4 regions of the Bacillus sp. m3-13 genome follow, and region 4 is predicted to be linked to each of the others. Evidence: riboswitches for the same ligand, from Rfam matches in the RefSeq annotation. Region 4 holds a riboswitch; each other region holds the start of a gene.
What was found. Region 4 has a riboswitch for S-adenosylmethionine ahead of mtnK (S-methyl-5-thioribose kinase). Riboswitches for the same ligand answer to the same signal wherever they lie in the genome.

Region 1 (7,814 bases), on a different contig from region 4:
AAATAGAACGGCTCTATACGCCCGAACGCCCGTTAAAAAGAGTAAAATGGTCAAATAGAACAGCTCTATATGTCCCCAATAAAACAAAAAGCCAACCAAGTCTATCATAGCCTTGGTTGGCCTAAAATGTTTCTTATACCGTAGGTCCGCCTATCTCAAGGACTTCCGCTGGTACATTTTCAAACTTTTTGAAGTTCGCTTTGAACTTTCCTGCGAGCTCGCGTGCAAACTGGTCGTATTTCTCTTCATTATTCCATGTTTTCTTCGGTTGTAACACTTCATCAGGTACTCCTGGAACATGTACTGGAATGGAAACGCCGAAGTATGGATCCTTTTCTACTTCCACATTTGTCAGGTCGCCTTCAAGTGCCGCCTGTACCATAGCTCTAGTGTATGAAAGCTTCATGCGGTTTCCTACGCCATATTCTCCGCCAGTCCAGCCTGTGTTAACAAGGTAAACCTGCACATTGTGCTCATCGATTTTCTTGCCAAGCATCTCTGCATAAGTAGTAGCAGGTAGCGGCAAGAATGGGGAACCAAAGCAAGTGGAGAAAGTTGCTTGTGGTGATGTGATTCCGCGTTCTGTGCCTGCAAGTTTACTTGTATAACCGCTTAGGAAGTGGAACATAGCTTGTTCTTTAGACAGCTTAGAGATTGGAGGCAATACGCCTGTTGCATCCGCTGTTAAAAAGACGATGGTATTCGGGTGACCGGCAATGCTAGGTTGAACGATATTGTCCATTGCATCCAATGAGTAAGCTGCACGGGTATTTTCTGTTAAGGTAGAGTTTTCATAGTCAGCAATACGAGATTGACCATCAATGACCACATTTTCAAGTACTGAGCCAAAACGGATTGCATCAAAGATTTGTGGTTCTTTTTCGCGAGTCAGACCAATGCATTTAGCATAGCATCCGCCTTCAATGTTAAATACGCCTGTGTTAGACCAGCCGTGCTCATCGTCACCGATAAGTTTGCGGTTAGGGTCGGCAGATAGCGTCGTTTTACCTGTACCGGAAAGACCGAAGAATAATGCTACATCGCCTTCGCGTCCTACGTTTGCCGAGCAGTGCATTGGCATAATGCCGTTTTCCGGAAGAAGATAATTCATTACAGAGAAAATGGACTTTTTCATTTCTCCGGCATATTCTGTACCACCGATCAGAACAATGCGTTTGCTGAAGGAAATAATGATGAATGCTTCTGAATTTGTTCCGTCTATGACAGGGTCTGCTTTGAAGTTCGGAGCAGAAACAATGCTGAATGCGGTTTCATGTTTTGCCAACTGCTCTTCATTTGGCTTAATAAATAACTGTTGTGCAAAAAGGTTGTGCCATGCGAATTCGTTGATTACTTGGATTGGCAATTGATATTTTTCATCGGCGCCAGCGAATCCTTTGAAAACAAATACTTCTTCTTTGTTTTCTAAGTATGTGAGAACTTTGTTATATAGGCGATCAAATACTTCTTCAGAGATAGGCGCGTTGACGGTACCCCAGTCAATTTTATCTTTGCTGATTTCTTCTTCTACAATAAATTTATCTTTAGGGGAGCGACCCGTGTATTTACCAGTCGTTGCGAGTACTGCACCAGTTGAGGTCAGGCAGCCTTCGTTACGGTTTAATATCTTTTCTACCAATTGAGGAACAGACAGTTGAACATGCGTGTTGCTTCCGTAAATTAATTTTGTTAACCCATTATCAATCCCAACCGTTTTCATCATGGATAACTCTCCTTTGATTAAATAATTTGCTTATTTATTTTCTCATCTGTTAAAAAGTATAACACATTTAACTTAATAGTCCATACTAATTAGCTTATTTTATGAAAATTAATAGGAATTCGTTAACATTTTGTGAAAAAGAGGCTTATCCAAGTGGAATAGCATTAGATCGACTGTTTGAAAGCGTTATCATTTTTATGCTTGTCCACTAAAATTTCACCAAATGTCCTCTCCTATTATAAACCTTGCCAACCAGAAGTAAAAGAAAATGATAATGAGATTTTTCAAGATAGAAGATCTACATATAAGGAAGCAATTATTTCCTGTAAATTGATGTCGAATTATTTCTCTTTTTTGTTGACATGAAAGGTTTTAGTGCGCTAATATAGAACCTTGAACGGATACTCTTATTCCGAGCTGGTGGAGGGACAGGCCCTATGAAACCCAGCAACCTGCTCAAAGGATGAGCGAGCGCGAAAAAGCACGCCGCTGTTTTGTATTAGGCCAAGTCTTTGGTCGCTTGAGAAAAGGTGCTAAACCTGAGCAAGGCTATGACCTTGACCGATAAGAGTGAAAGGCTAAATCTCGACATCAAACCTTTCCTCAACTTTGTGGGAAGGTTTTTTCTATTTTTACACAAGATAACATAGAACATCACAATAGGAACTGAGATCCGTATCAAATATAACTGCTGTGCGTGAAGAGAAGTCAAACGCTTTTCATAAACAAAAAGGAGGAACTTTTTTTAATGACTAAACAACGTCGTTTATTTACTTCTGAGTCCGTAACGGAAGGCCACCCGGATAAAATTTGTGACCAAATTTCCGATTCTATCCTGGATGCAATTCTAACAAATGATCCGAATGCACGTGTAGCGTGTGAAACATCCGTTACTACTGGATTGGTATTGGTAGCTGGAGAAATTACAACTTCCACTTATGTAGATATTCCTAAAATTGTTCGTGAAACAATCCAAGGCATCGGTTATACTCGTGCAAAATACGGTTTTGATGCGGAAACTTGTGCGGTACTTACTTCCATCGATGAGCAGTCTGCTGACATCGCAATGGGTGTTGACCAAGCGCTAGAAGCTCGTGAAGGTCAAATGTCAGATGCAGAAATCGAAGCAATCGGAGCTGGAGACCAAGGTCTAATGTTCGGATATGCTTGTAATGAAACAAAAGAATTAATGCCATTACCTATTTCACTGGCGCACAAACTTTCTCGCCGTTTAACTGAAGTGAGAAAAGATGAGGTTCTTCCTTACTTACGTCCAGACGGTAAAACGCAAGTGACAGTGGAATATGATGAGAACGACCAACCAGTTCGTATCGATACAATCGTAATCTCAACTCAACATCACCCAGAGGTTTCTTTGGATCGTATCCAACGCAACATCAAGGAATACGTAATCAAGCCGGTAGTTCCTGCTGAATTGATTGACGATAATACAAAATACTTCATCAACCCAACAGGCCGTTTCGTAATCGGTGGACCACAAGGGGATGCTGGTCTTACAGGACGTAAGATCATCGTTGATACTTACGGTGGATACGCTCGCCACGGTGGCGGAGCATTCTCCGGTAAAGATGCAACGAAAGTAGACCGTTCTGGTGCTTATGCTGCACGTTATGTGGCTAAAAACATCGTAGCTAGCGGACTTGCTGACAAATGTGAAGTTCAATTGGCTTACGCAATCGGTGTTGCTCAACCGGTATCCATCGCAGTTGATACTTTCGGAACTGGTAAAGTTTCTGAAGAGAAATTGGTTGAATTGGTTCGCAATAACTTCGACCTTCGTCCAGCAGGAATCATTAAAATGCTAGACCTTCGTCGTCCTATCTACAAGCAAACTGCAGCTTACGGCCACTTCGGACGTAATGATCTGGATCTTCCTTGGGAGCAAACAGACAAAGCAGATGCTTTGAAAGAGCAAGCGAACGATTAATATATATTTAATAAAAAACGCCAAAGAACTGGAGCGCCAAAAGTGCTTACGTCTTTTGGCGTTTTTTTATTTCCATTAGTCTAAGTTCTCCCCAATGATTCCATATCAAGTAATAGTACTTTTGCACCGGTTTATATACCAAAAACAGTAAATAAGGACCGTTCAAATTATTTTGAATTATATGTATATTTAAATAGTAAGGAAAGTTTACTAACTACATATAAGGAGGGATGAATCAAGTTTCATCTCAACAAGACTTGACATGGAAAAAATCTGGGAGGTTTTGTATTGAAGAGGAGAGTTACATTAGTCCTGTTGTCAGTGATTTTTCTATTTCCGTTGTTGATGCCAGATGTAGATAATAAAACCTATGCCGTGGAACATGACCCCGAATTATGGAAAGTTGTTAATCCATTAAAGACAACAACAAGCTTTTTGAATACCGGTGCGCACCCTGATGATGAGCGAAGTAATTTACTTGCTTACCTGTCTTTGGGTAATGGAGTTAGAACAGGTAGCCTGATCGCCAACCGTGGTGAAGGAGGACAGAACCAGATTGGATTGGAGCTAGGTAATGGACTGGGGATTATCCGTTCGGAAGAATTGATTGAGGCATCTGCAGTTACAAATGTAGATTTAATAATTTTGAGTGAAGATTTATCAGATCCAATTTATGACTTCGGTTTTTCTAAATCTCCGGACGAAACTTTAGAAGAGTGGGATGAGGAAATCGTTTACGAGCGGTTAATCAGAAAATTAAGGGAGTATCGCCCCGAAATAGTGTTTCCATCTTTTTTAAACGTTGACTCGCAGCATGGTCACCACAGAGCAATAAATGTACTAACATTAAAAGCGTATGAAGATGCAGCAAATCCGGATATCTTCCCGGAACATTTGGAAGAAGGCCTTACACCTTGGCAGATCAAGAAAATGTACCTGCCTGCACAAACAGTAAGCGGAGCATCTTGGCAAGTGCCAAATAACTATCAGCAAACAGTTGCCGGCCAAACGATTTCTATCGAAGTAGGGAATGAAATCGATGAAGTATATGGAAAAACATATGCACAGCTGGGCGAGGATTCCCGCTATCTTCATAAAAGCCAAGGAATGGGACGTGACCTTCCTGTACAGCCCATCTATGTAAACCTAGAATTGGTCAAATCTGAAAGTGATATTCTAGAGCAGGAAGAAACCATTTTTGACGGTTTGGACTTTAACTTTGAGGATACTGCAAAGCATTTAAACAAAAAAGATAACCAGGTACGCGGATCTCTTCTTAAAGTTCAAAAGGCTCTAAACAAAGTAGTTGAACAATACCCGTCCAGAGCGAACACTTTTGAAGAAAGTCATAAGGCTCTAAGTGAAGTTTCCAAAACGATTAAAAAAGTTGAAAAGAGTAAGATTGATTCAACGCTGAAGGATGACATTCTATTTAAATTACGTGTTAAGAAAGAACAACTATCTAAAGTTAGTCAAGTATCCTCAGAGTTAGCTGTGACGGTAGAAGTGGATAACCCAACCTTAACCAAAGGCGGGGAAACTACTGTGAAAGTTACTGCAAAAAATAATGGGGATGTATCAATTCAAGATGTACTCCTTGAACTTAATGCACCTGAAAACTGGCATGTAAGCACCCCTGGAAAAAAGAAAAACCTAAAACCAGGTGAACAGATATCAGTCAACTTTACTGTAGAAGTTCCTGAAAACGCCAGTTATTTTCATCCATATGAGAAATCTATGATTTCTGGAAAGGCAACGTACAAACAACAAAAAGAAAGCGCTTCCTTTATTGTGGAACCGACCAATACGGTTGCAGTACTTCCAGATGTATCTGTTGACCTCAATCCAGATCAAATTGCCATTAACCAATTGGATGTTCCAGAAACGGTAGAGGTTGAAATGGTGTTGACTAATTATGTGAATGGATCAGCAGAAGCAATTCCTTCACTTGAACTTCCAGAGGGTTGGAGTGCTTCGGCTTCCCAAGAGATTGTTTATTTTGAACAGCAGGGAGAAACCCAAAACGTCACGTTCACCATAACACCTGGTACTGATATTCCGGAAGCTTTCGAAGTAGCGGGGATGGTGGAAGTTGATAATGATAGCTTCGGTACTACGGTACAGCCGATTTCTTATGATCATATAAGAAAGCAATATTACCCATATGAGGCGGTTTCAAAGGGAATTGCATTCGAGCTTACAATTCCAGAAGACTTGAAAGTAGGATATATTGACAGTGGATTTGATCAGATAGCAGACTATCTAAAAGATATAGGGATGGATATTACAGAGTTATCGAATGAAGAAATTGCATCCGGAGATTTATCACAATATGATTCTATTGTTCTTGGTATTCGTGCTTATAGAAAAGAAGGACTAGCGAGTTTAAGTGATAAGTTGAAAGAGTATGTGGAACAAGGTGGTCATGTGGTTGCACAATACCATACACCAAGTGACAGTTTCGATGGAGATGAACATCCGCCATTTCCAATCACAATCGGAACACCGTCTATTCGCTGGAGGGTAACCGATCAAAATGCTGAAATTACTGTTCAGAAACCTGAGCATCCGCTTTTCAATTTTCCGAATGAAATTGAAGAATCAGATTGGAACAATTGGGTTCAAGAAAGAGCACTATACTTCCCGAGTGCATGGGATGATCGGTATGAAACGTTCATCAGTATGGCAGATCCAGGCGAAGAGCCATTTTCTAGTGGAATACTTATGGCTGAGTATGGTGAAGGGACCTATATGTACACAAACCTTGTATGGTACCGTCAAATTCAGGGGCAGGTTTCAGGTGGATACAGAATTTTCACGAACTTAATCAGTTATCCTTTGCAAAAATAGATAGTAGTCGAGGCAACATATCTAATGTTGCCTCGATTTTTTAAAGGTATAGTTATTTAAAATTTCTAAATTTTCAGTTGACAACAGAAGTAATAGGAAATAATATGTAAATAAGTTGGTAAGTAAGGTTTACGAACTAACGTCGAAATCATTTCAAGGGGCTTATTTATGACTCAAACAAGAAGTAATACACCAAACTACTTAAAATATTTAAATAAGAAGAAAATCTTACAATATCTTCGAAAGAACAACGGACTATCCCGAGCAGAAATTGCTACAGCTCTATCTATCAGTAAACCCACTGTATCTTTAATTGTAGAGGAGCTTATTGCAGAGGAATGGGTCCGGGAGGAGGAAAGTCCAGTTTCCAGTGTACTTGGAGGAAGGAAGCCTATACGTTTGTTTTTTAATCCCAACGCCAAATATTTGATAGGTATAGATATCGGAGGTACCAATATCGAAATTGGTCTTTTGAATGTAGAAGGCGACGTAGTCGGTTTTGACAGATTAAAGACTTGTGATGCATTGGAAACTGGATTGATAGAAGCGACAATCCAAAAGGTTAATAGGTTGGTAGAGGAATCAAATATCCCCATGAGCAAGATAATGTCAGTAGGCGTTGGAGCACCAGGAATCACTGATTCACAAGAAGGGGTAGTAGTCGAAGCTCCAAGTTTGGGCTGGGTTGATTTTCAATTAAAATCCGAGATGGAACAAGCGGTAAAATTACCTGTTTACGTAGATAATGATGTGAACATTGCGGTATTAGGAGAACAGTGGAAGGGGAAGGCAAAGGATGCTGAACATGTGATACTTATAACGCTTGGGACAGGAGTGGGGTGCGGAATCATTGTTAACGGGCAGTTATACCGTGGATCTTCATTCGCTGCTGGAGAAATAGGTTACATGGTTACAGATAAAAATGAAGCAAAGGAAGATTACGATCACATTTATAAGGGTTATGGCTTTCTTGACAGTCATGTGGGTGGTCCTTCCATTGTAAAAAGAATGGAAAAGAAACTATCAGATTTAGAATTTGAGCATCCGCTATCCAAAGAAAAACTTTCCGCTAAATTGATTTTTCAATATGCAATGGATAACGATCAGACAGCAAAAGAGGTAATTGATGAAACTATTGATCATATTGCTTTTTCCTTAGTGAATGTTGTATGCATTTTTAATCCCCAATGTGTAATTTTAGGCGGAGGGATTTCAAAGTCGGGGGAATGGTTCCTGCCAAGAGTAAAGGAGATTCTGGCAAAACATCTCCCATTGAAAACTGAATTGTTTATT
Region 2 (7,814 bases), on a different contig from region 4:
CAAAATGCCGTAAGAAACTGGAGTTGCGTGGAGAAGGGGAAGGCCAGATGTTCGCATGTGTTTGCGGACACCGCGAGAAGTTAAGCACCTTCCAAGAACGCCGCAAAAACAACTCTAACCAGAAAGCGTCCAAGCGTGATGTGAATCAGTACTTGAAAAAGCAGAATAGTGATGAGCCAGTAAATACCGCACTTGCGGATGCATTGGCGAAATTGAAGTTGAAATAATGGTTTGGGCTGCACTCTATGGATGGGAGTGCGGCTCTTTTTTATGTTTGGAGTTTATTTTTCGCTCCTCTCGCCCGATATATCAAGAAAATTTGCAGGATATCGAGAAAAATCACAATATATCGAGAAAAATTCAGGATATAAAGAAATTTAACAATATATCAAGAAATTTCAAGTTTTATCAAGAAAAATTGACTTGTATCAAGAAACGGCCCTTCCCCAGCCGATCACAGCTAGGCTTTCACCCAAACAAACCCTGCCGCATAGGCTAAAAGGAATCGCAATTGGAAGATAACCTACCATTGAAAGGGTGTTAGATCTTGGCAGGGAAAATTTTAAACTATTATGCTGGTGGAAATACAGCGCGCGGATTTTATAGTCTTTATGAATCGAACATAGAAGGATTGGATCGCATTTTTATTTTAAAAGGCGGACCAGGGACGGGGAAATCATCACTCATCAAAAAGATCGGGAAAGTCTGGAACGAAAAAGGGTATGACATTGAACTGCTTCACTGTTCATCTGATACGAAGTCGGTGGACGGGGTGGTCATCCGAGCGCTCGGCATTGGTATAGTAGATGGGACGGCTCCGCATGTCATTGAACCGAAAGCTCCGGGTGCTGTTGAGGAATACGTGAACCTAGGCGAGGCGTGGGACTCCAAACTGCTTGCTGAGCAGAAAGTTGAAATACAGCACTTAGCTTCCAAAAAGAAGGCAGCCTTCCAGACTGCATACCAAACCTTCGCGAGAGCCCTGAAAATACATGACGATTGGGAAAGATATTATATTCATAATATGAACTTTGAGGCGGCAAATAAGCTGACGCAGGATCTCGTAGAGCAATTGTTCCAAGGAAAGACATTAGATAAAAAAGCAGACGTCAGACACCGTTTCCTCGGTGCGGCGACACCTGCGGGAGCAAAAGATTTCGTGCCGAACCTGACAGAAGGGCTGACACATCGTTATTTTATAAAAGGCCGTCCTGGTTCAGGGAAGTCGACTATGCTGAAAAAGCTCGCAAAAGCTTCCGAGGATAAAGGGTTTGATGTAGAAGTCTATCATTGCGGATTTGACCCATACAGTCTGGATATGATTATCTGCCGCGAGCTTGGGTTCGCTATTTTCGACAGTACTGCTCCACATGAATATTTCCCTGAGCGTGAAGGGGATTCCATCGTGGATATGTATGATATTACGATTCGTACAGGGACAGACGAGCGATATGAAAAAGAAATTGCCCTTGTAAAAGAACGCTATACGGAAGCGATGCAAGAGGCCATTGGGAAACTGGCCGAAGCAAAGAGCTGGCACGGGAGCTTAGAAGAGATCTATGTGAAGGCAATGGATTACGGGGTAGTGGATGAGTGGACAAAGAAAATCCAAGCAGAGATAGAAGCCATTGCTGCTACCAAATAACCATACAAAAAAGGTGAACAGCACCTAAATGCCGTTCACCTTTTTACATTTTCCCAGGAAATACGTCAAAACTCGACTATATTTCCAAGGTTACTTCTACCCCATAATGGTCTGATACCACTTCTCTATTTTGCCCGTTAAAGACCACTTTTGAAGAAGTGACCGAAGGAGGGGAGCTTGCCAAGATCAAATCAATTCGCAAGTCTTGTTTGTTCTCATCCCAGCCAGCAATCTTACCTTCTACCGTCACTCCTGAATCCTTTTCAGAAGCCAGCAAATACGTATCATGCAGACCAGCTGTGGAAGTCAGAAATTCATAGCCTTCCCCTTTAATATGAGCGCTATTATTGAAATCACCCAACAGGAAGTAAGGTTCAGTTCCCTTCACTTTTTCAATAAGCTGTTTCATCTGATACTTTGCAGGCTCCTCTTCATCACTCCACCAACCTAGGTGACATGTATAAAAGGACATCTCCTCACCCTGCACTTCAACCGTCACACCAACTATTTTACGTGTTTTCCAAAAGTCCGAATCCGTACTTTTAGAAACAAAGAAGGAATGTGTCTTTTTAATAGAATGGCGAGTCAAGATCGCAAGGCCTTCCTCGAACGTATCATACCCCATATGGGCGAAGTCCCAGACTAACTCGTAGTCTGACACTCCAAGCTTTTCAAGTTCCTGCTGTAAAACAAGGCCGAAGTTGTTTTGTTTAATGTTTCCTTTGACAACTTGGGCATCGATGCTTTGACTAACCTCTTGAAGAGCGATGACATCGTATGCTTGTTCCTTAATGGCTCGAGCGATATGCTGTATCTTTTCCATTTGGTTCTCTTCCTGCCAAGAGTGGCAGTTTAAGGTTAGTAGTTTCATCGTTTATTACGCTCCTAACAAGTCTTGTATATCAGATTTGATTACATCAGCTTTTGGTCCGTAGATCGCTTGTACACCGCGGTCTTTCACAATAAGTCCAAGCGCACCTTTTTCTTTCCATGCCGCTTCATTTGCAACTTTCTCTCTATCTTTTACTGTCACACGCAGACGAGTCATACATGCATCTACATCTTCAATATTTTCCGCTCCACCAAGCAAGCCGATAATCGCAGGTGCCAAAGAATCTGCTTGTACATTTGCAGCTGCACCGTTGCCAGTGCCTTCTTCTTGCTCGATATAGTTTCCGTTACGTCCCGGAGTAGGGAAATTGAATTTCTTAATCATGAAGTTCGCTACCGCAAAGTTCAATCCGAAGAATACTAGACATGCAATCACAAAGTTCACTAGATCTAACCATAAGCCGGCTTTTACAATCATCGGTGTACGAGTAAGCAACTCAATTACCCCGAATGCATGAACACGAATATCAATAATATCAACAATAGCGAAAGCTAGTCCTGTCATAATCGCATAGATTACATATAACACAGGAGCAGCAAACATAAACATAAATTCGATTGGCTCTGTAACACCAGTCAAGAATACTGCAAGACCTGCAGATAAGAACATAGACTTGTACTTTTTACGCTTATCTTTGTCCACATTGCGGTACATCGCATAAGCAATACCAATCAATGCTGCACAAGAGAGAATCATTTGTCCTACTTTAAAACGAGCAGGCACCACTTCGCGTAGAAGCGCTTCATAAGACTCTGTGTCACCAGCTGCAAGGAAGTTGTTAAGATCGGCAATCCAAGCTAACCATAATGGATCTTGTCCTGCTACAACAGAACCAGCGCTGCCGCCAGTTAGAATTGTATAAGTCCCGCCAAGTGACGTGTAGTTCATTGGCACCGTTAACATATGATGCAATCCGAAAGGCAATAATAGACGCTCTAATGCACCGAAAATGAATGGTGCAACGATTGGCGCGCTGTCTCTAGAAGAAGCGATCCAAACACCGAAATCGTTTAACAATCCTTGAATGAACGGCCAAACAACACTCAATACGATACCAGCGATAACAGATCCACCAATTACAACGAATGGTACGAAGCGTTTACCGTTAAAGAATGATAAGGAATCTGGTAATTTACTATAGTTGTAAAATTTATTGAAAAGGTTAGCACCAAGGAAACCAGCAATGATACCAACGAATACTCCCATGTTTAACGCTGGTGCACCTAATACAGTAGTAAAGTAGTCACCAACAACTAGTTCTTGTCCAAAAAGAGTGGTAAATGTAGCTTCAGGGTCTGCCACCATATCGTTGTTAACCCCAAAGATTGCACCAGTGATACGGTTGATAAGAACGAATGCAATCAGTGCAGCGAAAGCTCCTCCTGCACGTTCTTTCGCCCACGATCCACCAATGGCAACCGCAAATAATACATGCAGGTTGGTGATGATTCCCCAACCAATATCTTCCATCACTCTTGCAATCGTTTGCACAAGAGCTAAGTCTCCGCCAGTCATCCCGACCAACTTACCAAGAGAAATCATAATACCAGCAGCAGGCATAACCGCAACCACTACCAGCAAAGCTTTACCGAATTTCTGCCAGAAATCAAAAGACAAAAAGTTCTTCATTTTTTAACAGCCTTCTTTCTATAAAAGTTCTATTTTTTGTTGAAAACGAATTCATTTTAGTGTAAAACAATGCACATCTAGTGCAACCGTTTGCATTTTCCTATTGTATGGGATGTGGGTGAACAATGCAAGCAGAAAATATTATTTTAATAAATTTTTAACAAACTATAACAAGATGTAAGAAAAAATAGAAGAATGCAACTTTTGTTGGAAGTATATACAGGTTCCGTGAAAACGAGTACACTGTTTCCGTAATGTATGAAGAAAAGGAGACTTGATATGAAAAAGTGGATTTTCTCTATGATACTTGTTTTAGTAATGGTGCTATCTGCCTGCACAGAGGAAGCGAACAATGTGGACACTGCCGATTCCAAACAAGTTCCTGCTGACCAGAGCGGGGAAACGGTAACCGTCCTTATGAATATACAAATGGAAATGATTCAGACCATCCGCAAGCATCTCGAGCCTGTAACATCCTATGAAATGTCAGCAGGTGAAGGAGATCTTGAAGCAGCCGTTGAGGCTAGTAATCGTATTGCCAACGAACTTCGTGGAATTGAGATTCCGAAGAACTTGGATGATGATCTTAGCGCGGATATGAAGGATTCCATCGAGTTGTTAGCTCTATATTTTTGAAGAACGTGCTGCAGCCTTGTCAGAAGGCTCAGATGGTGAAGAAGTGACAGCTGCATTGGATACTTTCCACCAGAAAATAGGCGAAGTCTTTGAAGAGGTAGGCTTGCATGCCCCTAACTTCGAAAAGGATGTCTATTAATAGTTTTATGCGAAACGCCTTCCTGGTATGGGGGGCGTTTTTTGGTGGGGAATTAAGGTAATGGTCGGGATGAAGACCTCAGTGGAAGGAATTCAGGCTTGGAAGTGTCTTCATAAAGTGGATGAAGACCTTAGTGGGAGGATTTCAGGCTTGGAAGTGTCTTCATAAAGTGTATGAAGACCTTAGTGGAAGGGTTTCAGGCTTGAAAGTGTCTTCATAAGGTGTATGAAGACCTCAGTGGAAGGAATTCAGGCTTGGAAGTGTCTTCATAGGGTGTATGAAGACCTTAGTGGGAGGGTTTCAGGCTTGAGAGTGTCTTCATAAGGTGTATGAAGACCTCAGTGGAAGGAATTCAGGGTTAGAAGTGTCTTCATAAGGTGGATGAAGACCTTAGTGGGAGGGTTTCAGGCTTGGAAGTGTCTTCATAAGGTGGATGAAGACCTCAGTGGAAAGAATTCAGGCTTGAGAGTGTCTTCATAGGGGGTATGAAGACCTTAGTGGGAGGGTTTCAGGCTTGAAAGTGTCTTGATAAAGTGTATGAAGACCTCAGTGGAAGGAATTCAAGCTCAGAAGTGTCTTCATTGCCGCCCACCCCCGCTCAGCCTCCCCAAATCCCCCATCATCAATTCCCCTACAAGCTAATAAGCTATAAATAACACCAACTTTATTTAGCTATCCGAAATACTTGTCCATTCCCAAGTTTCGTGATAGGATTAGTTTAGATAATAATAATTGAATAGTAAGTTTTCTTATCAAGAGAGGTGGAGGGACTGGCCCTGCGAAGCCCGGCAACCGTATGGTACAAACAACCGTACAGGTGCCAATTCCAGCAAGACAAACGTTCTTGGAAGATAAGTGGATGTTACGGGCTTGTACTCAAACTTCTTCTTATCGAAGGAGTTTTTTGTTTGTCTACATACACAAACATTTAAGGGGGAAGCGTGAAATGAAGTTTGGATTTTGGTTGCCGATATTCGGCGGTTGGTTGAGAAATGTAGAGGACGAACAGATGCCGCCGACTTTTGATTATGCAAAAAAAGTGATCCAACAGGCAGAACAGCTTGGTTTTGACACCACTTTAATTGCCGAGCTTTTCCTAAATGATATTAAAGGACCGAAAGAGGACTCATTGGAAGCTTGGTCGACTGCTGCAGCTTTGGCAGCCGTTACAGAAAAAATTGAAATCATGACGGCGATCCGGCCTGGTTTTCATAACCCGGCAATTGCGGCAAAAGCAACCGCAAATATCGATCATATCAGTAACGGGCGATTCACTCTCAATGTCGTCTCGGCTTGGTGGGAAGGGGAGGCTCGTCAATATGGCGGGATTTTCACTGAGCATGATGAGCGTTATGACCGCACAAAGGAGTTTATTGATGTCCTTAAAGGCTTATGGACAGAGGACTCTTTTACCTATGAGGGAAAATACTATCAGTTGAAAGACACAAAACTTCACCCTAAACCGATGCAGCGCCCAAATCCGATACTTTACGCAGGTGGCGAGAGTCCGAAAGGGAAGGAAGTTATCTCCTCACACTGTGATGCCTATGTCATGCACGGGGGCACGGTGGAGGAAGTGGCGGCGAAGATTAATGATATGAAAGAAAAGAGAGCTAAGACACCGAATCCTCCTTTTCAATCCTTTGGGATGGCTGCTTATGTCATATGCAGAGATACGGAAGAAGAAGCGGAGGCGGAACTTGCCCGGATCACAGCTGTTAAAGAATCAGATGCGTATGCTGGATTTAAGGACTTCACAAGCAAATCACAGCTTGAACAACAAATACAACTGCAGGACTACTCTGTATCGAATAGGGGATTGCGTCCAAATTTAATAGGCACGCCAGAGCAGATTGCTACAAGAATACAAGAATTCGAGAAAGCGGGCGTGGACTTATTGCTATTACAGTTCTCCCCGCAGCTTGAAGAAATGGAGCGCTTTGCCAAAAAGGTGATGCCACTTGTAAAGTCGAGGACAGAAGAGCTTGCCCAATCATAAAAACCAAGCAGAGAATACACTAGCATATATGCATAAAATGGAGGCAAACATCGTGAAAAAAATCTACATTATCCATGAAAATAAAGAGTGGACAACACATTTAACTAATAGATTGGAAGAGTTGGGATTGCCATATGAAGAATGGCATTTAGACGAAGGAGTAGTTCCTTTGACGGAAGAACCACCTGAAGGCGTATTTTACAACAGAATGAGCGCCTCCTCCCATACAAGAGACCACCGCTTTGCACCCGAGTTAACAGGAGCGGTACTGGCGTGGCTCGAGCACCATGAACGAAAAGTGCTCAATGGAAGTCGTGCACTTCAGTTGGAATTAAGTAAGGTAAATCAATACACGGCCCTAGAAAAAGCTGGAGTGAGAACGCCAAAAACGATTGCAGCGGTAGGCAAGGAACATATACTGCAAGCAGCTAAACGAATAGGATCGAACTCCTTTATTACGAAACATAACCGTGCTGGAAAAGGACTTGGGGTACAACTATTCCACTCCACAGCCTCCCTTGAAGAGTACCTTTACGGACCTGATTTTGAAGAACCTGTAGATGGCATCACGTTGATCCAAGAATACATTCAGGCGCCAGAACCTTTTATTACCCGTTGTGAGTTTATTGGCGGGAAGTTCATGTATGCCGTTCAGGTCGATACATCAGAAGGCTTTGAGTTGTGCCCGGCCGATGCCTGCCAGATCGGGGACCTGTTCTGCCCTGTAGGCGAAGAAGTCGAAGAAAAGCCGAAGTTCCGTATCGTGGAAGGCTTTGCCGACCCGATCATTGAAAAATATGAAAACTTCCTGCAAGAAAACGAGATTCAGGTAGCTGGTATTGAGTTTATCCGCAACAGTCAAGGTGAAATCTTC
Region 3 (7,814 bases), on a different contig from region 4:
TAAACATCAAGCCTTTTCGCAATGGATTTATCTTTTCCAATCAGCTGAGCGCCCAGGAGCTTTTGTGATTCTTTTTCATATACAAGCTTTATATGAATCTTTTCTGCTTCAGGATAATAGGAGGCATGGTTATTTGTTTCAATCACCACTGTTTCAACATCCAAGTTTTCCTCTTGTGCTTGTTTTTCTGTGATTCCAGTCATTGCTGCCGTCCATTCTAGAATTTTCACCACATTTGTTCCGAGAATGCCATCAAATTTAGTTGGAATACCGGCAAGATTGTCAGCAGCGACCCTCCCATGTTTATTGGCTGTTGTTCCGAGAGCTATGTTTACAGGTTTATTTAAGAGAAGGTGATTGCTTGTTGCACAATCTCCCGCTGCATAAATAGATGGGATACTTGTTTCTTGATGGGAATTAACAATGATTGCGCCGTTTTCCAGCATATCTAGGCCTAACTCTTTTACAAATTGTGTGTTCGGTTTAATTCCTATATTTACAATAACCGCATCTACTTCATACGCATTTTTGTCTGTCACAATGCTTATCACTTTTCCTTGTGACATTTTCAATTCTTTTACTTCTTCACCTGTTCGAATTTCCACTCTATCTTGCAGGGAATCCGCAATAATATTAGCCATATCCTCATCATAATTTGGCAGAATCTGATTTTGCAGCTCTATGACGAATACCTCTTTGCCAAGCTCTACCATGGTTTCGACAAGCTCCATCCCGATATATCCCCCACCTATGATGCCTACCTTTTTGATCTTTTCATCTTGGTAGTACTTACGCATTTCTATTCCATCATTCAGTGTCTTCAATGTATGAACATTGCTTGCCTCTTTCGGGATAAAAGGCGGCACGATTGGTTTGGCTCCTGTTGCAATCAAAAGTTTATCATATTGAACAAATGTTTCTTCCCCTGATTTAAGGTTTTTCACCTTTACCCTTTTGTTTGAGTGATCTACTTTTGTTACCTCATGATGAATATGGACGGCGATGTTTCGTTCTTCAAATTCTTCTACCGTTCTTGCTAGCAGATCCTCATGAGATTCTGTCACACCAGATATGTAATATGGCAATCCGCACGCTCCGTAAGATACATGTTCATCTTTTTCAAATACGCTGATTTTTATCGTTTCATTTAGTCTTCTTAGCTTAGAGGCCGCACTCATTCCCCCTGCAATGCCCCCAATTATCACCACATGCTCCATAACCTTTTCCTCCTAAGTCTATCTCTGTTTTCATACCATTATATTCCCTCTGGAGAGATAAATTAGTCATCCAACATAAAGAAAAAAATTAGTTGGTTGGATATTCACCGCTGTTCCTTTCCGCAAATGGCTGCGCTTTCCGCGGGACGGTGCTTGAGCCTCCTCACTTCGTTGCGGGGTCTCAACCTACCGTTACTCCCCCGCTGGAGTCTCCGCCAATTTGCTCCAATCCACAGCTAGAAATTGTGTTAAAGAAAGGTTAATAATTTCAATTCATAGATTTCTTTTAACCTTTCGATGAATGGGATAACCTTGTTGATTGAAGTGGAAGGCGCGCAGACGCCCGCGGGAGGAAGGGACAGGTGAGACCCCGCAGACAAAGTCGAGGAGGCTCACGGACCGCCCGCAGGCAAGCGAAGCGCCTGGAACGGAAATCAACCGGATTTTACGATTTCTAAATTTCATAAAAAAATGACCCTGCCAGCGCAAGGTCATCAGTTTTTATTAGTTATTTACTTCTTCTTTTTCATAAATCGGTACCCAACCTTCTGTAGTAACAAAGATTCGAACCGCAACTACTTTACGATCCTCCATCAAGGTGAAATAGTGGCGCACATTGGGAGGGACAGAGATTAAATCGCCCGGCTCTAACTCTACATCAAAGAAAGAACCATCTTTTCCTTGAATAACGAAGATCCCATGGCCACTGACAATGAAACGCACTTCATCATCTGTATGATGGTGCTCTTTATTGAAATTTTGTAGAAGTTGCTCCAAGTTCGGTGTTGTATCAGATAACGAGATAACGTCTTGTGCCTTGTACCCTCTTTTTAAGGAAATTGCTGTAATTTCATCTTTAAAAACTGTAAGAATTTCTTCCTTGTTCTCAGCAGTCAAAGAAAAGTTTTCCTGTAGATGTTGAGGGAGTTTTGCAATATCCCAATTTTCGTAGATTACTTCATTATCATTCAGGAAGCTTTCTACCTGTTCTTTCCCACTGATTCTTTCATCTGTTTCGTGTAATCTGATTTCTGCCATGTTATATTCCTCCTTATTTTATATCACTATTAACACCGCTGTTGATTTCCGTACCGGGCTTCGCTTTCCGCGGGGCGTGTGCTTGAGCCTCCTCGCTCCGCTGTGGGGTCTCAAGCTACCGCTACCTCCCGCCGGAGTCTTCGCCCGTTCCTCCAATCAACAGCTAGGGAAACTATTGAAATAACTTTTCTATATAAGATTTAAATAGATATTTTTGGTTGAACCAAGTTTTTTACACTTAATAATTTCAAATGATAGGAGAATAGAAATTCCCAGGCCTCTAGGTGTTTTTTCGCCTCAAAGGCGTTCCTTCCCCAAACGGTAATTCCATGATTCCTAATCAGAACAGCGCCAGCATCTCCATCTATATATTGAGAAAATTCATCTGCCAAAGCTGGAATGTCTGCATGGTTTCTTATGATTGGGATGCTTACTTCCGCATCTTCTTCCCATATACCAAATGCTTTGATGATTTCCTGTCCTTTAAATCTAATCTCGCCGTAGTCACCATATAGCTCAGAGATGACATTGTTATCAACGGTATGAACATGCAAGGAACAACCTGCGTTCGTCTTCCGGTAAACTTCGAGGTGTAGCAATGTTTCTGCAGAAGGCTTCAAGGTAGTGCTTTCGACCGCGTTCCCAAGTTCATCCACAAGCAGAAAATCTTCTGAGGTTATCTTTCTTTTATCCTTGCCGCTTGAGGAAACCAAGAATTGCAACGGGGTATTTGATACTTTAATAGAAAGGTTTCCACTGGTGCCAAAGAACCAATCCCGAGAAGCCAACTCCTCCTTAACCTCAGAAAGCTCTGTCCATTTCTTTAAAAAATGACTCATGCTGTCACCTTCCGTTTTTTCAAGATATCCATCACATCATAAAACGTTTCGAACGGAGAAAAGGCAATGGAGTGCTCCTCACACTTTTTAATCAGAAAGTCCCTCGCTATCACTTGATCCGCAAGCTTTGCCGCTTCTAAATCTGTGATGGAATCGCCAATCACAATTTTATAAGTATCAGATTTGACAAGTTTTCTGATAATCGATGGCTTGCAGCAACCACAATCGTTGTCACAGTCCACATCACACTCATTAGGCCAAAGGATGTTTATGGTTTCCCCATCAAAATCAGAGCCATTGCAATAGATGTTCTCCTCTTCTATCATTCCTTCCAAAAGTGGTTCCACAAAGAAGTCAATACCGCCAGAAACAATATAAAGGGGTATTCCTTCTTCTTTTGTAAAAGCCACAAACTCATTAAAGCCTTCCCGTATCTCAGCGTGACCTAGTATATATTCAGTAATTGCTTCCTTTTTCTTAGAAGGAAGCAAGGAAAACATTTTCCCTACCCCTTCTTTGATGGAGATTTCTTGAGATAATACCTGATTTTTTATTTCGTCCCATTCTTTTGGAGCAAACTTTTTCATAATGGCAATGATATTGTCACTATTGGTGATGGTTCCATCAAAGTCACAAAAAATCATTTGTTTATTGGCATTCATGTTGTAACCTCCACACTTCCCCACTGCTTGAGGGCCACCTCTAACTCCGGATGCTTTTGTGCGTATGATGTCAATGATTCCCCAGCTTTTACCGCATCTACTGCCTGACGAAAAGCTTTTGCTCCGGCAGCCCCACCAAGCTTATGCCCGTGCACCCCGCCTCCTGCGTTGATGACCGCATCGTTGCCAAAATCCTGATAAAGTAGTGGTACGAGTCCAGGGTGTATTCCAGCTGAAGGGACAGGCAGTGTCGATTTAAACTGATTGTCTGCTACTGTCAGAGCGTCCCGGATACCGAGCGCCTGTTCCTTCGGCAATGCCACACTTCCGTAAGGAGATGGGAATAAAGAAAAGTCAGCACCTGCATAGCGTAAAAGTTTTCCTAACAACAACTCATTGGAAACGCCATAAAATTCTGATGGGGTAACCGCCCCACTAACCGCCGGATGCGCCATAATCGGAATGGATACTTCCTTGTCTTCAGCCAAACTTTGAAGTGTATCAAGCCCATAAGCAAAAACATTGAATAGCAGAAAATCAGCACCTAATTCTACCGCTTCTTTTTGCTTTATCTTTAAGCTCTAACGTACGACCTGTCAGATTAACCGCATATCTTGCACGATGTCCTGTCTCTTCCTTCACTTCCTCTAGAATCCTTTTTGCCTTCGTTAATCCTTTTTTCAAAAGGGGTAAGGTCGTTTTCAAACAATATTTCATCATCCTTGATGAAATCAACTCCCCCTAGAGCCTGTTCCTTCAACTGATCCGTTAAATAATCAAGGTCCCTGCCAATCACCCCTTTGAAAATGCTCATCACAAATGGTCTATGATGTACGCCAGTAATGGAGCGAAGCCCTTCTATTCCGAATTTCGGTCCAGGATATGCTAGCTTCAAGTCATTGCTGAACTCAAGATCAATCAACTTAATTTCCCCATCTAATGACAACTTGCCAAATACCGTGGTTAAAAATCGCCGGCAAGTCATTGCTATAATTGAAACTAGGATAAGCAATTTGGATAATGCCACGTGTCACCGTATTCCCTAAATAAGAATTCACCCTGTCATTTGACGAGAGCTCTTTCACGCTTACGACTCTGCCTTTATGCTTTCTCAATTGCTCCTGTTCAAGCTGCGGAAGTTCAGTCCAGGACCCGATGGTAAGTCCAAGTGCGATCCCTTCCGCTTTTTTTTCGAGATTCCCGTTATGATCATGAACCAAATAGGTTGCTAGAATTTCTGACATTATGTACACCCTTTCTAACGATGATAAAAAAACAAAAAACCCCTTCCATAAGAAGAGGTTAGTCTATCTAACGTCCTCTTATCTATCAGCTTTTTGCTGCAAGATTTAGCACCGTGCTTAACTGAATAAGTCGGTTGCCGGGTTTCATCGGGCTAGTCCCTCCACCTGCTCTTGATAAGATTGGATTATATATAAAATTCAAATTATCTAAATACTAAATTCTAGTTGAGATTATGCCATCATTTTGAGTTTATGTCAACAGACTATTCAGAAAATCTTTAACCCTCTGATTCGTTGAACTACTTCTTGTAATCTTTCTGTACTGGTTAATAAACCGACGCGCACATAACCTTCCCCAAAGGATCCAAAGCCAATACCAGGTGCCACCACCACATGGGCTTCTTCAAGCAGTTTGTCTGCAAACTCCTCAGATGTGTATCTTTCCGGAACTTTTAACCATGCAAAAAAAGAACCTTTTGGCGCCTTTACTTCCCAACCAATTTCCTGTAATCCATGAATAAGGATGTTTCGTCTCTCCTCATACAAATCTACCAATTCTTGAACACAGGTTTGTTTATCTAACAAGGCAGTGGCAGCCGCCTCTTGGATCGCGCCAAAAATACTGACATACATATGGTCTTGCAATAGATTGATCGCTTTGATCACACTTTCATTCCCCACTGCAAACCCCACTCGCCATCCGGCCATATTAAAAGTTTTCGACAATGTATAGATTTCAATCCCGACATCTTTCGCACCAGGAGTTTGTAAGAAGCTAAGTGGTTTTTTTCCATCAAATCCGATTGCACCATATGCAAAATCATGAACCACGCAAATATCGTGCTCATTTGCAAGGTCTACCGTTTCTTTAAAAAATACAGAATTCGCTACAGCCCCTGTCGGATTATTGGGGTAATTGAGGAACATAAGCTTAGCCGCTTTTAAGACTTCCGGATTGATATCTTCATAGTTTGGTAAAAAATGATATACTTCTTTTAAAGGCATGTATTCCATTTTCGCTCTGGCCAATGCCACACCAGACCAATAATCAGGATAACCCGGGTCTGGGACAAGCACGGTATCCCCTTCATTCAATAAACATTGGGGGATTTCTACCAGCCCAGCTTTGCCACCAAAGAGTATGGCCACTTCAGTTTCTGGATTTATGTCCACTTCATATTCTCGTTTATAAAAAGTTGCGATCGCTTCTTTAAAAAAATGATGACCCTGAAAAGGGGAATATTTATGATGATTCGGTTTTTCGGTTGCTTCCTGTAACGACTTTACAATATGTTCAGGAGTCGGTTGGTCAGGGTTTCCTTGTCCAAGATTAATAACATCATGACCTTGTGCAACAACCTTTCCCACTTTTTCAACCAATGAAGCAAAGAACTGTTTAGGCAGTGTATTTAATAATTCAGATTGTTGAAAGTGTTTCACCTTTTTCACCTACTTAAAAAATTCTTGAAATCCTAGTCACAAATCATATATTGTTAGATTCAACTTGTAAAGTATTTTTTCAACGGGGGGATAAAATTATGAAATGGAAAATAGCTTGTATTCAATTTGATGTAGCCTTTGGAGATCCCAAAGCAAATATAGAAAAAGCATGTGAACTACTGACATTGTCAGGTAAGGATCGACCAGATATCATTGTCCTTCCTGAACTTTGGTCCACAGGTTATGACCTCGAACGCCTTGATAAAATTGCAGATTCCGGCGGTTTTGTCACTACCAAATTCCTTAAATCTGCTGCAAAAGAACTTAAAACCCACATTGTGGGTGGTTCTGTCGCCAAAAAAACGAACAAAGGAATTTATAATACGATGATTACCGTCAATAAAGATGGCGAAGTTGCCGGCGAATATAGCAAATTGCACCTTTTTCGCTTGATGGACGAGCATCACTTCCTTCAGCCAGGAAAAACGGATGGGATGTTTGAGCTTGACGGAGAAACTTGTGCAGGATTCATTTGCTATGATATCCGTTTTCCTGAATGGATACGCGCGCATACTACAAAAGATGCAAAAGCGATATTTGTTGTGGCAGAGTGGCCTTTGGCTAGGGTTGATCATTGGCGTACACTTCTCATTGCGAGGGCCATTGAAAACCAGTGCTATGTCATTGCATGTAACCGTTCTGGTGCTGATCCGAAGAATGCTTTCGCAGGACACTCGATGATTATCGATCCTTGGGGAGAAATTGTGGCCGAAGCTGGCGAAACGGAAGAAATCATTACAGCTGAAATAGATTTAGATAAGGTGGCGGAAGTAAGAAAAAGAATACCAATCTTCGAAGATCGAAGACCACAATACTATTAATCTCTTTTGTTGATTGGTGAATTGCTGCTGTTCCTTTCCGCAAATGGCTTCGCTTTCCGCGGGACGGTGCTTGAGCCTCCTCACAACGCTTCAGGGGTCTCAACCTACCGTTACTCCCCCGCCTGGAGTCTTCGCCATTTGCTCCAATCCACAGCTGAAAATTGAGTAGATGTAACGTTAATGCTTATCCCGTTAACTCGGTTAGATGCTTTTTCATAGACCCTTAAATTAATGAAACCTTCTTGTTGATTGGAGTGGAAGGCGCGCAGACGCCCGCGGGAGGAAGGGACAGGGAAGACCCCGCAGGCAAACAAAGCGCCCGAAACGGAAATCAACAGGTTCCCACACTTTCTTCTCTATATAAAAGCCGCCCGTCAGAGTGGAGGGGCGGCAAGTGATGATATTTTTTTAGCTTTCTTGTGCTTCTTCTTTTTCCATCATATCTGCAAATAATCCGTACACATATTGCTCTGCATTGAACTCCTGCAAGTCT
Region 4 (7,814 bases):
AGCTAAACACCAAATCCCAACCAAACATTCAACGGTCCTTAATGCGATTACAAAACAATTTATTCAAAAACAAAAACAAACAAAAGGGAGTCAATCAACTCCCTAGACTAGAATTATTTGATTGTAAATGGTGTGTTTTTATTTTTAGTAGAAACAGGGGAGTTTGGCTGCATGCAATTGTGAGCAATTTTCATGCGGCTTAACGTGGTTTTCAGCGTATCACTTGCATCTTTTTCTTTGTCTAATTGGATATTTGTCATATCTACCATCGCCCGCACAACATTTTCAAAAGCAATACGAAGCTTTTCGTCTTGGAGGGATTTTCCGTCTTTGACAATCATTTTCACCAATTCATTTGCATAGACATTCATCTTTTCCACTGCTTCCACTTTCGTATTCATGACGCACTCCTCCTATAGAATCATTTTGTTAATAATTATGTGAGAAAGCGATAAAGCATGCGTTAACTCCTAATCCAACCTTTGACTATATTATTCTGTGATAATTGCGAAATTCCTTCTCTTCGACAAAACAAGTCACACTCACAAAAAGTTCGACCTAATCCTCTCTTATAAAGCCAAATATCTGTGGGAAAAAAAACTAAAACCGTGAAATAAAAGTAGTAAAGAAAATACAACTTTTCGATTTCCGAAGTTTTTCAGGATAATACCTACTTTTTACACATAACCTATTTTCTTACAAAGATTTTTCGACTATAATATAAGAAATTGTGAAGAAGGAGTGATAAGGATGAGACTCGTAGAACTTGCCGTTGAGAAAAAACGAAGCCAAATGATGCAAACAGCGTTTAAAACTGGACTGACATCTGTAGAAACCGTTAGGCTAAGTCAAGAGCTTGATGAAATGTTAAATGTCTTTATTCCTCCACACCATGAAGAACACCAACATAATCAACCAAAACTAGATAAAAAATAGTTACATCATTTTAAAAATTGTGTATAATTACATCAAACTTTTATAAATTATTCATTGATGAAAAAGAGAGTAGTCTATAGATGGCAAATAAAGCGAATCAGGGTCGGTGAAAGCCTGATGCAAGTCTATAGAATGAAGCGCACTTTTGAAATGAAATGGGCACATCCCCTTTAACGATGATAAGCGGCTTTTCTGATAAATATGTGAAAAGCAATTAGAGTGGTACCGCGGGCACATGACAACAAGCTCGTCTCTTCAACAACTTGAAGAGGCGGGCTTTTTATATTTATTTTACTAGGAGATGATCTAAATGAAACTGACAGCTCTTGCAGCAGAAACACTGCATAGTGTGATCCCTGAACTACAACTAGATAAAATTACACAACTTTTAGAAAAACCGAAACATGCCCAACACGGTGACCTGTCCTTCCCGTGTTTCGAATTAGCGAAAATGAAAAGAACCGCCCCGCCCCTCCTAGCTGCAGACATTGCAACACAACTAAGAAACGCCATGATTGAAAAAACAGAGGCAGTAGGTCCTTATGTTAATATTTTTTTCAGAAAGGACATGATCCAACAAAAGGTTGTTTACATAATTCTGAAAGAAAAAGAAAACTATGGCACGATTCATCTCAAAAACAAAGAAACCATCGTCTTAGATTTGTCCTCGCCCAATATCGCTAAACCTTTTTCCATGGGGCATCTACGCTCGACAGTGATCGGGAATGCCATCGCTAACATCCTGGAAAAGTCCGGATTTGAAACCGTACGGATTAACTACTTAGGAGACTGGGGCACACAATTCGGGAAGCTGATTGCTGCTTATCTAAAATGGGGAAAAGAAGAAAAAATCCGCCGGAATCCGATACCTGAACTGTTAAAGCTTTATGTCAAATTTCACGAAGAAGCAGCAGTAAATACAGATTTAAATGATGAAGGGCGTAGATGGTTTAAGCAGCTGGAAGAAGGAAATGAGGAAGCAGTATCTTTATGGAAATGGTTCAGGGAAGAATCCTTAAAAGAATTTAATAAAATTTACGCACTTCTTGGGGTCACATTTGATTCTTATCAAGGAGAAGCGTTTTATAACGATAAAATGGACCAAGTGGTTCAAATGTTAGAAGAACAAGACTTGTTAAAAGAGTCAGATGGTGCGCAAGTAGTGGAACTTGATGACCCTTCGCTTCCACCATGCCTTATAAAAAAATCGGATGGTGCTACCCTTTATGCAACTCGTGATCTCGCTGCAGCACTATATAGAAAGAAGGTGTATCAATTTTCAAAGGCTCTATATGTCGTGGGACAGGAGCAATCCATTCATTTTCAGCAAGTGAAAGAAGTGTTAAAAAAAGCCAATTTTGATTGGGCAGCAGAAATGCACCATATCCCATTTGGTCTTTTATTAAAGGACGGCAAGAAAATGTCCACTCGAAAAGGTAAGGTCGTGTTATTAGAAGAAGTCTTGAAAGAAGCAATTCAACTTGCCGAAAGAAATATTGAATCCAAAAACCCTGATCTTCCTGATAAAGAGGAAGTGGCCCGTCAGGTTGGTGTCGGTGCCGTCATTTTTCATGACTTAAAAAACTACCGTGTGAATTCTGTTGAATTTTCCCTCGAAGATATGTTGAAGTTTGAAGGAGAAACTGGACCTTATGTTCAATACACTTATGCTCGTGCTAACTCCATCTTGAAAAAAGGCAAGTGGACTGGTGAGGTCATTGACAAAGGATTAGGTGATAACTATTCATGGGAACTGACAAAACTTCTGCAAGAATATCCAGAAGTAATTGCAAATTCAAACATGGCCTACGATCCCTCGTTGGTTGCAAAGCATATTGTGGATGTGTGCCAAGCTTTTAACAGTTGGTATGGCAATGTAAAATTCCTTGAAGAAGACGCAGAAAAAGGTGCCAGACTTGCGCTTGTGTCCGCTACTGCAATCGTCATTAAAGAGTCCCTCCGTTTACTCGGAATTCAGGCTCCTCAAGAAATGTAACAGATATCGGTATTAAGAACATGAATCCGGCATTCCCCTCATATATTGAAGTATCAAAAGCATTGGGGGGATGCCTATGAAATGGCTTGTACTGATTCATGTCTTGGTTGCCGTCATCGGAATTGGTCCCACATTTTTCGGAAATATACTTCTAAGAAAGCATCAGACCATTTCAGATCTTCGACACAATATCCTATTACAACACAAACTTGACTACTTCCCTAAAATTGGTGGAACACTTGCCGTAATCACTGGCATACTGCTAGTTCTCTTTGGCAACTATGGTTCTATTCTCCAAGTTTGGCTTTTTGGTTCCCTTGTTATTTATCTTTCCATTCAAGTCATTGTGATCGGATTTATCTCTCCTGCCCTTAGTGAACTTCAGCGTTGGCTGCTGCACCCTGAAAACAGAGCCTCTACTCAACTTCCGGCCCAGCAGGACGCCACTCTCCACAAGATTAGTAATCTCTACTGGTTAGTCTGCATTCTAGGGTTTCTCATTTTTATCTTGATGATCATCAAACCATCTTGATCTATAGGTCATCTCCTTTGCAGCTGAAAGATATCGTTATTTGGCTTTATTAGGTGGAGGTGTTGGCCTATATTGATTAAGCGAATTGAACTGCAGGTTGGTACTGATACAGGTTTTGGGTGGCATTTATAGTTGAATAATGGTCGGTGATGCCTGTTCAGTTCCAAATGTCCGAAGATTTTTAGGTTTTGACCGAAGATTTCGAAAAGTTGACCGAAGAATTTCAATAGTTGACCGAAGTTTTGCTGAAATTGACCGAACCTAAAATTCAATTGTCCAAACACCCCCTAAAAGTTGACCAACCCTCAAATATTATGTCCAAACCCTCCCCAATTCCAAATCGTTTATTTGACCGAAGAAATAAGAAAAATGTCCGAACCATTTTTTTGTAAAAAAGAGACAATATTATGATAATACAGCATTTTTCAACTAGCCGCTGTTCCTTTCCGCAAATGACTTCGCTTTCCGCGGGACGGTGCTTGAGCCTCCTAACAACGCTTCAGGGGTCTCAATCTACCTTTACTCCCCCGCTGGAGTCTACGCCATTTGCTCCAATCCACAGCTGGAAATTGCGTAAATGTAACGTTAATGCTTGATTCAGTTAACTCGGTTATGTGCTGTTTCATAACCCCTTTGATGAATGAGGTCACCTTGTTGATTGTAGTAGAAGGCGCGCAGACGCCCGCGGGAGGAAGGGACAGGTGAGACCCCACAGGCGCAGCCGAGTAGGCTCACGGGCCGCCCGCAGGCAAGCGACAGGTGAGACCCCACAGGCGCAGCCGAGTAGGCTCACGGGCCGCCCGCAGGCAAGCGAAGCGCCTGGAACGGAAATCGACTGTATTGTATATTCTCCTAAAACAAAAAGGACTCCGCAATGGAGTCCTTTTCTATTTGGCTAGCATTATTTTGTAACGTTAGCAGCTTGAGGTCCACGAGCACCTTCAACGATTTCGAAAGAAACTTCTTGACCTTCTTCTAAAGTTTTGAAACCTTCGCCTTGGATTGCGGAGAAGTGTACGAATACGTCGTCTTGACCTTCAACTTCGATGAATCCGAAACCTTTTTCTGCATTGAACCATTTTACTTTACCTTGTAACATGTTTGTTCCTCCTTGTGGTTAACCCACGTAAATATTACTATTCTTGCTCTTTCAAACATTTCAAGACGAAACCATGTTTCTGACTTTCCATATTTCCCGAACAAAAATAATAGTTTAATAATAACAGGTGCCTAGTAATTTTTCAAGGTTTTAACCAAACAATTCATACAATTACATTTAATTATTTTAATAATCTGATATTGACCGCAACAAAGATTTTTCAAAAAACTTATTGACAATTTTCCCAGCGTCTTGTTATTATTTTCATCAAGCAATAATTTTCACACAATTTCATACATTCACAATTTAATGATTGTGATCTCTTATCAAGAGCAGGTGGAGGGATTTGGCCCGATGAAACCCAGCAACCGACCGTAATACTGTTGTGAGACAGGGCGTGACACTTTTGTGGACGCCGAACAAATTTGTTCATAAGGCACGGTGCTAATTCCAGCAGAAGTTATTTCTGGCAGATAAGAGGGGAGAAGTCTACTCTTCAAGCCTCTTTCTTATGGAAAGGGGCTTTTATTTTTGAATAATCGCCCCGCTTATCATAAATATTTTGACACGGGGGTAATAAATATGACAATTACAGCAACTACAGAATATGAGCCGTTAACAGAATCGACCGCAATTACACTAGCGCAAGATCTTGAATTCTTCAAAGAAGGTGCACTCTTGCATTGCCGTGAAATCGGTGATGGAAATTTAAACCTTGTCTTTCACATTAGGGACGAAAATAACACAGGTATTATTATTAAACAGGCATTGCCTTATGCAAAGGTTGTCGGTGAAAGCTGGCCGTTGACCTTGCACAGGGCAACAATAGAAGGAAATTATTTGAAAAACGCAGCCACTTTGGTACCTAATCTTATTCCGAAAGTTTATTATACAAACGAGGCATTAGCGATTACGATCATGGAAGACCTCTCCCATTTGGAAATCGTCCGAAATGGTTTTCTAGAGGGCAAGAACTTTCCGCTTCTTTCTAAGCATATTGGGGAATATTTAGCGAAAACACTTTTTTACACTTCTGATTTTGGATTGAATCAACAGGACAAGAAAAAACTCCAACAGGCTTTTACAAATCCAGAGCTTTGTAAGATAACAGAAGATCTAGTATTTACAGATCCTTTTTATGAAAGTGAAACGAATGTTTACGAGCCTGAGCTGCTTGGTTCGGTTGAGGAAATTTGGAATGATGCAGAATTAAAGCTTGAAGTAGCAAAGTTGAAATACACATTTTTGACAAACGGAGAAGCACTTCTTCATGGAGACCTACACACCGGAAGCATCTTTGCTAGTGAAATAGATACGAAAGTAATAGACCCTGAATTTGCATTTTTCGGACCAATTGGCTTTGATGTTGGACAGTTCTTTGCCAATATCCTCTTACAAGCAATCACACGAGACGACAGTCAAAGGGCTAGCATCATTTCCCACTTGTATCAAGTCTGGGAAGGATTCACTTTTACTTTCTCTGATTTATGGAAGACGGAAAGCGTAGAACACTTCACTCAAACACCAGGATATTTAGATTTTTTCCTGAAAAAAGTCTTTACAGATGCAATTGGCTTTGCCGGATGTGAGGTCATTCGCCGAACCATTGGTTTAGCGCATGTAGCTGACCTTGATACGATCCAACCTTATAAGCGAAAAATTTCCGTAAAACAACAAGCTTTGTTATTAGGGCAAACACTCATTAAAAATGCAGCAAACATCCGTAACATTCATGATGTAGAATCACTTCTTAAGAATGAAATAAAAGGGAATGAATAATTTATGTCAATTACTACTAATCTACCGCTCTCTGTAGAATGGAAAGATTCTTATATTCAATTATTAGATCAACAGAAATTGCCTCAAGAAACGGTATTCATCGATTTGCATACCATTCATGATGTCTTTGATGCCATTGTCACCCTTAAAGTAAGAGGTGCGCCTGCAATTGGCATCACTTCAGCATACGGGCTTGTACTCGCTGCTAATTCCTATAATACTGCTAGTTTAGCTGAGTTTCAAAGTCTGTTGAGAAAGGACCGGGACTACTTGGCAACTTCTCGCCCTACAGCCGTCAACCTTTTTTGGGCAATCGACCGTCTTATCCAAGTGTCTTTGCAAGCTTCTTCCATAAACGAAGCAAAAACAAATCTGGTCCATGAAGCGATTCAAATCCAGCTAGAGGATGAAGCAACATGCAGACTTATCGGAGAGCATGCACTTTCCTTGTTCCAAAAAAATGATAAACTGCTGACCATCTGTAATGCAGGTTCTATTGCAACGGCTCGTTATGGCACAGCATTAGCTCCATTTCATTTGGCAAAAGAAAAGAATTTCCCTTTAAGTGTTTTTGCCTGTGAAACAAGACCCGTTCTGCAAGGCTCCCGACTAACTGCCTGGGAGCTCCAGCAATCCGGTGTAGATGTAACGTTAATTACGGATAACATGGCAGCCCACACCATTAAGACCAAGGAGATTTCGGCTGTCATCGTCGGAGCTGACAGAATCACCGCAAACGGGGACACTGCAAATAAAATTGGCACCTATGGACTTGCCATCTTAGCTAAAGCTTTTGACATTCCGTTTTATGTAGCTGCCCCTTTATCCACTTTCGATTTATCGAAGCAAACTGGGGAGGAAATCGAGATTGAGGAAAGAAGCCCAGAAGAAGTTACCCACCTCGGAGGGAAACAAATAGCACCTGATGGAATTTCCGTGTTCAACCCGGCATTTGACGTAACGCCAAATGAACTGATTACCGCCATCATTACCGAAAAAGGCATTATCAGAGGCGACTACACAAAAGCTATCCCTGCACTTTTTAAAGTTTAATAGATAATATTTAATTTCATTAAAATTACACTTACTGTTGATTTCTGTTCCAGGCGCTTCGCTTTCCATGGGCGGTCCGGAAGCCTCCTTGGCTAATGCCCTGCGGGGTCTTCCCTGTCCCTTCCTCCCATAGGACAAGGAAGACTTCGACAGCAATTCATCGCACGAAGAAAATGCGTTAGCATTTTCGAGGAGTCTTCGCCCCTTCCACAGAAATCAACAAGGTGGCCTTATTTCACCAAATAATTTAGCTGTGGATTGAAGCAAATGGCGTAGACTCCTACGGGGGAGTAGCTACATTGTTGAGACCCCGCAGGCTTGCCGAGGAGGCTCAAGGTCGCCCCGCGGAAAGCGCAGCCATTTGCGGAAAGTAACAGCGGCGATTAACCAACTAAAGTTTAATAGTTTTAAATGACCCC

Region 1: it holds a riboswitch for S-adenosylmethionine, as region 4 does, so the genes downstream of both, metK (methionine adenosyltransferase) here and mtnK (S-methyl-5-thioribose kinase) in region 4, are expected to answer to the same signal.
Region 2: it holds a riboswitch for S-adenosylmethionine, as region 4 does, so the genes downstream of both, M313_RS0115920 (LLM class flavin-dependent oxidoreductase) here and mtnK (S-methyl-5-thioribose kinase) in region 4, are expected to answer to the same signal.
Region 3: it holds a riboswitch for S-adenosylmethionine, as region 4 does, so the genes downstream of both, mtnW (2,3-diketo-5-methylthiopentyl-1-phosphate enolase) here and mtnK (S-methyl-5-thioribose kinase) in region 4, are expected to answer to the same signal.

Annotation. Positions count from the first base shown of each region.
Region 1 covers NZ_ACPC01000019.1:169,732-177,545, forward strand. Annotated here, with positions in the region: gene pckA (phosphoenolpyruvate carboxykinase (ATP)) at 134-1,720, opposite strand; SAM riboswitch class I at 2,128-2,294, shown strand; gene metK (methionine adenosyltransferase) at 2,472-3,671, shown strand; gene M313_RS0111430 (NEW3 domain-containing protein) at 4,017-6,521, shown strand; gene M313_RS0111435 (ROK family transcriptional regulator) at 6,690-7,814, shown strand, end outside.
Region 2 covers NZ_ACPC01000022.1:74,158-81,971, reverse strand. Annotated here, with positions in the region: gene M313_RS0115955 (DNA topoisomerase III) at 1-227, shown strand, start outside; gene M313_RS0115950 (PRK06851 family protein) at 548-1,645, shown strand; gene M313_RS0115945 (endonuclease/exonuclease/phosphatase family protein) at 1,722-2,516, opposite strand; gene M313_RS0115940 (PTS transporter subunit IIBC) at 2,523-4,166, opposite strand; gene M313_RS0115935 (hypothetical protein) at 4,446-4,802, shown strand; gene M313_RS26670 (hypothetical protein) at 4,819-4,941, shown strand; SAM riboswitch class I at 5,688-5,799, shown strand; gene M313_RS0115920 (LLM class flavin-dependent oxidoreductase) at 5,888-6,940, shown strand; gene M313_RS0115915 (ATP-grasp domain-containing protein) at 6,993-7,814, shown strand, end outside.
Region 3 covers NZ_ACPC01000012.1:103,473-111,286, reverse strand. Annotated here, with positions in the region: gene M313_RS0105380 (CoA-disulfide reductase) at 1-1,217, opposite strand, end outside; gene mtnD (acireductone dioxygenase) at 1,722-2,255, opposite strand; gene M313_RS0105370 (methylthioribulose 1-phosphate dehydratase) at 2,456-3,094, opposite strand; gene M313_RS0105365 (2-hydroxy-3-keto-5-methylthiopentenyl-1-phosphate phosphatase) at 3,091-3,756, opposite strand; partial or broken gene mtnW (2,3-diketo-5-methylthiopentyl-1-phosphate enolase) at 3,753-5,000, opposite strand; SAM riboswitch class I at 5,076-5,181, opposite strand; gene M313_RS0105355 (pyridoxal phosphate-dependent aminotransferase) at 5,268-6,440, opposite strand; gene M313_RS0105350 (carbon-nitrogen family hydrolase) at 6,539-7,321, shown strand; gene ftsY (signal recognition particle-docking protein FtsY) at 7,730-7,814, opposite strand, start outside.
Region 4 covers NZ_ACPC01000009.1:176,454-184,267, reverse strand. Annotated here, with positions in the region: gene M313_RS0103130 (alpha/beta fold hydrolase) at 1-106, shown strand, start outside; gene M313_RS0103125 (hypothetical protein) at 114-401, opposite strand; gene M313_RS0103120 (aspartyl-phosphate phosphatase Spo0E family protein) at 751-936, shown strand; gene argS (arginine--tRNA ligase) at 1,247-2,932, shown strand; gene M313_RS0103110 (DUF2269 family protein) at 3,009-3,464, shown strand; gene cspD (cold-shock protein CspD) at 4,366-4,563, opposite strand; SAM riboswitch class I at 4,884-5,043, shown strand; gene mtnK (S-methyl-5-thioribose kinase) at 5,146-6,342, shown strand; gene mtnA (S-methyl-5-thioribose-1-phosphate isomerase) at 6,346-7,395, shown strand.